Regions from separate parts of the Paenibacillus sp. 01L418 genome, predicted to be linked through region 1. Evidence: predicted binding sites of a transcription regulator. Region 1 holds the regulator's gene; each other region holds the start of a gene.

What was found. The regulator Rex, encoded in region 1, represses fermentation and respiration genes when NADH is low (regulators of the CRP and FNR family bind a similar motif). The targets are predictions, from matches to a motif close to TTGTGAAATATTTCACAA.
Region 2: nadA (quinolinate synthase NadA) is a predicted target of Rex. The motif match lies at 1,249-1,266, and genes of this name have one in related genera.
Region 3: AC1DSE_RS02915 (DUF1641 domain-containing protein) is a predicted target of Rex. The motif match lies at 896-913, and genes of this name have one in related genera.

What each region holds. Positions count from the first base shown of each region.
Region 1 covers NZ_JBFTSN010000244.1:4,394-6,666, forward strand. The annotation lists gene dinG (ATP-dependent DNA helicase DinG) at 1-920, shown strand, start outside; gene AC1DSE_RS23160 (redox-sensing transcriptional repressor Rex) at 917-1,573, shown strand; gene AC1DSE_RS23165 (amidohydrolase) at 1,554-2,273, shown strand, end outside.
Region 2 covers NZ_JBFTSN010000037.1:1,110-3,382, reverse strand. The annotation lists gene AC1DSE_RS07855 (ABC transporter permease) at 1-16, shown strand, start outside; gene AC1DSE_RS07850 (ABC transporter permease) at 18-980, shown strand; gene nadA (quinolinate synthase NadA) at 1,331-2,269, shown strand.
Region 3 covers NZ_JBFTSN010000010.1:44,216-46,488, reverse strand. The annotation lists gene AC1DSE_RS02920 (NAD(P)/FAD-dependent oxidoreductase) at 1-330, opposite strand, end outside; gene AC1DSE_RS02915 (DUF1641 domain-containing protein) at 367-807, opposite strand; gene AC1DSE_RS02910 (MGMT family protein) at 1,158-1,481, shown strand; gene AC1DSE_RS02905 (hypothetical protein) at 1,615-2,076, shown strand; gene AC1DSE_RS02900 (GDYXXLXY domain-containing protein) at 2,264-2,273, opposite strand, start outside.

The DNA.
Region 1 (2,273 bases):
CTGTGCAGCTATACGGTGTGCCAGTAGATGTAAGCGCTCAGCTGCAAAAATATTTTTTTGATGTCAAAGAAAGTATCGTATTAACCTCTGCAACGTTATCTGTGCAAAAATCTTTTCAATACGCGGAGGAGCAGCTTGGGTTAACTGGATATGAACAGCAGGGCAGGCTTAAAACCGTTCAATTGCCTTCTCCGTTTAATTACCGGGAGCAGGCATTAGTTGTCATTCCACGCAACTTCCCAGTACTCAAGGGAGCAGCTGTAGATGACACCTATTTGGATATGCTTGTAAAATCGCTTTCTGATGCTGCAAAGGAAACGAAGGGCAGAATGCTAGTGCTGTTCACGTCCTATCGCATGCTGAGGCAGGTCTACGAGCCGCTTAAAGAGCTTTTAAGCGTTGCAGGAATTCAAGTACTAGGACAAGGAATAGACAGCGGCAATCGCACGAAGCTTACAAGACGTTTCCGTCAAACGCCAGAGTCCGTTTTACTTGGCACGAGCAGCTTCTGGGAAGGTGTAGATATACCCGGAGAAGCTCTGATTTGCCTTGCCATCGTTCGTTTGCCATTCCAACCGCCTAACCATCCCTTAGTGGAAGCAAAAGCTGAGATGCTGCAGCGGCAGAAACAAAATCCTTTTATGAAATTGTCGATTCCCCAAGCCGTCATTCGCTTTAAACAAGGCTTTGGGCGTCTAGTAAGGACTTCACAAGACAAAGGGATCGTAATCATATATGATACTAGAATAATCGACACTTACTACGGTAAACACTTCTTATATTCACTGCCAGGACCAAAAATCGAAACGATGCATATGGATCAAATGGTCGTGCGAATGAGAGAATGGTTAACGGATGAAAATGCAGCATTGCCGCAGGAAAATCAAGCTGTGTCTAGCGAAGAGGAGGAAAAACGATGAAGCAAACGAAAATATCGGAGGCTGTCGTCAGAAGGCTTCCCGTTTATTTGCAAGTACTAAATGAAATGCTTAATCGTGAGATTCAGACCATTTCTTCGCAGGATTTAGGCACAAAGCTTGATTTAAATCCTGCTCAAATTCGTAAAGATCTCGCTTATTTCGGAGAGTTTGGACGGAAGGGCGTAGGCTACGATGTTGTATATTTAATTGAGAAGATACGTCAAATTTTGAAGGTTGATCAGACGATAAAGGTTGCGTTGGTTGGAGCCGGCAATCTAGGTCATGCCTTATGCAATTACAATAAATACTCCAAGGATAATATGCAGATTACCGCCGTGTTCGATGTACATCCGAGCAAAATTGGAACGAGCATTAATAATTTGATTGTAATGCCGATGAGCGAGCTTGCTGCAACGGTTGCAGAGCAAAATATTCGGATCGGCATCATTACCGTTCCAGCATTTGAAGCACAAAATGTAGCTAATCAATTTGTCGAAGCAGGCATAGAAGGAATATTGAATTTTGCCCCTGCTATTCTACGAGTACCGGATGAAATGCGAATACATAATGCTGATTTCACAAGGGAATTGCTTAGCTTAGCCTATTATTTAGCCAAAGAGGGAGAGACGCAGGATGAGTCAGATTTGGATTGAAAATGGTTTGTTTATAACGATGGATGACGAAAATCCATCATTTAGAGGACATATGGTTGTATCCGATGATCGGATTAGTTATATAGGTACGGCTGTTCCTGAACAGCTTTCTGAAACGGTGCAAAAAATAGACGGCAGCAAGCTGGCTTTTATGCCAGGACTTATTAATACTCACGGACATGCGGCGATGAGCTTGCTTCGCGGATATTCCGATGATCAGAATTTGCAGGTTTGGCTGGAACAGAAAATGTGGCCAATGGAAGGCAAATATGTTGATCAAGATACACGTGCAGGAAGTTCTCTAGCGATCGTAGAAATGCTGAAATCAGGTACAACAGCTTTTGTTGATATGTATGATCGCATGGATCAAGTTGCTCAAATGGTTGAGCAAAGCGGTATCCGCGGTGTTTTGACAAGAGGCGTTATCGGACTATGTCCACCAGATGTACAGGAAGCTAAGCTTGCTGAGGCAATTGCTTTTGCCCGTGATTGGAACGGGAAAGCCGATGGACGCATAACCACGATGATTTCTCCACACGCGCCTTATACATGTCCACCAGCATATATTGAACGTTTTGTACAAGCAGCTCATGACTTTGATTTGCCTTTGCACACGCATATGTCGGAAACGATAGCGGAAGTTGAGCAAAACGTGCGTGATTATGGACTTCGTCCGGTCGAACATTTGGATCGATTAGGC
Region 2 (2,273 bases), on a different contig from region 1:
GAAGGAGGCGGTGTAGGATGAACGTGCTAGACATCATTGGACAACTTATTAATACAACGCTCGTGTTCTCCACCGCACTCATTTTTACAGCGCTTGGCGGTATGTACTCAGAGCGCTCAGGTGTTGTGAACATCGGACTAGAGGGCTTGATGGTTTCAGGGGCGTTCGCCGCGGCAGTTGCAACGGAGTATGCGATACAAGCTGGGTTAGGCAGTGCTTCACCGTGGATTGGATTTATAGCTGCAGCTATTTATGGTACGTTATTTGCTTTATTGCATGCGATATCAACGATCACGTTCCGTGCGGATCAAACCGTCGTCGGTGTCGTTATTAACATTCTATCGCTTGGCTTAGCGCTTTACCTAACCAAAAGCATTTATGATGGATCAGGTCAAACGCCGCTTTTGGCTAATGTGTTCCACAAAGTGAAAATACCTTATTTATCTGATATTCCGTTGCTCGGGAAAGCTATTTTCACCGCGTATCCGACGACGTATATTGTCCTAGCTATCGCAGTAATCAGTTATTTCGTCTTGTTCCATACGCCATTTGGCTTGCGTCTGCGTGCGGTGGGCGAACATCCGAGCTCTGCGGATACCGTTGGTATTAGCGTAACGAAATACCGTTATATCGGCGTATTGCTCAGCGGCGCGCTTGCAGGCCTTGGCGGTGCGACAATTACGTTGACGACGACTAGCAGCTTTGCGCATAATACGATTTCTGGGCAAGGATTTATTGCGCTCGCAGCACTGATTTTCGYCAAATGGAATCCGCTTGGCGTTGTAGGAGCAGCAATGTTCTTCGGTCTAGCTCAGGCGCTTAGAAGCTTTGCACAGCGCTTTGAATTCTCGCAGCATATTCCAGTTGAATTTTTCTACATGCTGCCGTACGTTTTGACATTGATCGTTTTGGCAGGAGCTGTTGGTCGTTCAAATGCGCCCTCAGCACTTGGTCAACCTTACGATCCAGCAAAAAGATAATTCAATATGGTCTCTCTCCATCGCGGAGAGAGACTTTTTTTATTTCGTTGCTAATACAAGTGATGACGGAGGTCGCGATTATATAGTAAAAAAGGTTCATTTACGAAGAATGTGAGTGAGATACAGCGATCAAAATAATTTATTTTAAATTGCTGCCTTAAAAAGGCCTTTAACGCATTGACAGTAGCATCTACCGCGTGTAAATTAAAACTTAATCAAATGAATTTATCCCTTTTGGTTTAAACTATAGGTAAGCGACTTTCTAAGTTTGTGCATCAATTCACAAAGTTCAGCTTGCCGTATAACGGAATGGGTTATCGCCCATCCCTCATAAGAGGAGAGGATCTACTGTGGAAGCACTGGCACTGGAACGCAAGGCGGAGCAAAACCGAGAGCTGCGTGAACGGTTGTTACAGTTGAAGAAAGAACGGAATGCTATCATTTTAGCTCATTATTATCAACGTGATGAAATTCAAGAGGTAGCTGATTTCCGTGGAGATTCCTTCCTGCTTGCGCAGAAGGCTGCACAAACGGATGCTGAAGTTATTGTTTTTTGCGGCGTTCACTTTATGGGTGAGAGCGCAAAAATTTTGGCTCCTAATAAAACCGTTATCATTCCCGACGAGCGTGCGGGCTGTCCGATGGCCGACATGGTAAGTGTTGATGGCTTGCGTAAGCTGAAAGCGCAGCACCCGAATGCAAAGGTCGTTACTTACATTAACTCGTCTGCTGAGATCAAAGCGGAGACTGATATTTGCTGCACATCGGCAAATGCGGTTAAAGTTGTCAATTCGGTTGAAGGCGACGAGATCATCTGGGTACCAGATAAGAACCTAGGCCACTATGTGCAGCAGAATACCGATAAGAAAATGATTATCTGGGAAGGTTACTGCAATACGCACGATATGCTGACGGTTAAAGACGTAGAAGAAATGAAAGCGAAATATCCTAATGCGCAATTCGTTGTGCATCCGGAATGTCGTCCTGAAGTCGTTGAGCTAGGCGACTTTGTAGGCAGTACAACCGCTATTATTAAATATTGTAAAGAATCAGATTGCCAAGAATTTATCGTGGGAACAGAAGATGGCACTGGCTATCAGCTTCGTTTAGACAGCCCAGGTAAAACTTTTCYTTTTGCATCTAAATATTTGGTGTGCCCTAACATGAAAGTAAATAATTTGAAGAAACTAGTGAAATGCTTGGAAACGATGCAGCCTCAAATCTACGTACCGCCACATGTTGCAGATCAAGCCCGTTTATCCTTGGAGCGCATGCTACTCGTGAAGTAGTATG
Region 3 (2,273 bases), on a different contig from region 1:
TTCACTTCCAAGTGCTACAACAAGAGTGTCGTACTTTTGCACTTGTCCGCTTTCAAGAACCACTTGCTTCTCGTTAGGTTTAATTTCTTTAACCGAGTCAACGATGATGTTAACTTGTTTGTCGCCTAGAAGCTTGCTAAGCGGTAGAGCAACTGCTTGCTCAGCAATTGTGTCTCCAGCAAGTCTGTGCAGCTCAGTAATGATTTGGTGAGTTGGAAAACGGTTTACGATTGTGATGCTAGCTTCTGCTGCAGTCAAGTGTTGTCGTGCTGTTAGAGCAGTAAGAAGACCGCCATAACCGCCACCAAGAATTAGTATTTGCTTCGACATGTTCATCCTCCGTTCGTTCTATACGTATTCGGTGTATTATACTTTATCGTTTTTGCGTTCAGACAAAACACTAAGGAAAGCTTGCGCGAAACGAAGCGTTTTTTGAACTTCCGGATCTTTAAGCATTTTCAACATAGCGAATAGGCCAACAGAAGAGTTAGCCGCTTCTTGCGAGCGCTCGCCAGCTTCAATAGCTGCTGTTGCGATACCTTTTGCTTTCTCTTGAACCGGTTTAACGAATTCACCGATACCTTGAGCGAAATCGTTGATCAACACTTTGTCTGTAGCGATGTTTTGTGCAAAATCATAAGCTTTGGTCATTAGAGTAACCATTTCAGCTAATTTCGGCAGGCTGTCCACGAGTACAGTTAGAGACTCTTGAACCTCCGGCTTCATCAATTGATCAAGTACATCCAACGTTTGTTTTTCTTCGACGAGGCTAGCTGCAACCTCTTGTCCAGCAGATGGTTGTGACATAATAGAATGTCCTCCTTTACGTAAATTTGAAAGTAAGTTGTAGTCTCAATTGTGTCAGCCGCTAAAGTTAAAAATGCATCCTGAAAGTTTGTTACACTTTTCACATAGTTAATCGAAAAATGTTTATGTGTACGTAACAGTCTTATTTCTGCATGAGGCAGAAGGATGTGAATGCGCGTATGACGTAATCGGATTAAACCCTTTGTTTCTATTCTACATCGTTTTCACCAAAAGTTAAAAAGAAATTTATTGCTTTCGGTAAAAAGATTTGGAATATTGCTGACATGAAGCGCAATTCAGTTATGATAATAAAAAACAATGATTAAAAACATACATAAAGGAGTTCTAATATGCAGCCCTATACGCAAAGAGTTGTATCCATCATTAAGGCGATTCCGGAAGGCACCGTAATGACGTATGGTCAAGTCGCAGAACTGGCTGGCAATCGCAGGGGGGCAAGGCAGGTTGTCCGAGTTCTGCATTCGATGAGCGGCATTTATAATCTTCCCTGGCACAGAGTTGTTAATGCAAAAGGGGAGATATCGATTCAAGAGGAGGAAGCTCGTTACATGCAGATCTTTTATTTAAAAGAGGAAGGTGTTGCAGCGAGCGAGGACGGGCGAATTGATTTGGAAAAATACCGCTACAATCCGGAAAGAGAAGAAGAAAGATGACCTTGCCCGGATGAAAATTATGCTTCTTCGCGGTTAAGCGGCTGCGATTAACTTTTTCTAATGAGGCCCCATTTGAAACCCCGTATCCGAACCTTTATTATGGTATAGACCATTCGGAAGGGAGAGAAAGAACATGACAACAGAAATTACACCGGGAAACGTTAGAAACTTCACAGTTTCCACCGAAATCTTTTATAACCAAAGCTTGGATATTTATTCGCAAATGATTTATATCGTACTCAGCTCAAGCACGGCGGATTCCGCATCGCTCACCTTAGACGAGGTTGCCAAAAAAGGCCGTATGACGACAAAACTTGCAATAAAAGCGATGCAAGCCTTAGTTGACGAGCAGCTAATCCCACATAAATTGTTCCGTAAAATGATCGGTGAATTCCAGGATGATCGCTTATCTTGGGCAGCCAAAGGGCTGCTCACGTATTGCAAGGAGCATAAAAACATTACATTGCCTGAGCTCTTAGCACTATCAGATCAATCTGGCGAGGATGAGGTCAGCATTCGGAAGGCATTAATGGAGCTGGAGAGAAACGGTTATTTAGAGGAATTTACGGAATTGAACAAATTGATGCACGGATAGTCGAAAGAATATGCAAAAAAGCCATCAACGTCCTCAGCAAACGGAAGCAGCGTTGTTGGGCACATATAAGCAAAGTAGAAGCAAATGAAATATTTCCTTCTATTTTGAAAGAAGCAGGACCTGCACAGCTGTTGCGCTGTATAGGTCCTGCTTCTTTTTTTGTTTATTGGCGGTCAATTGTACAGCACTATTCTTTC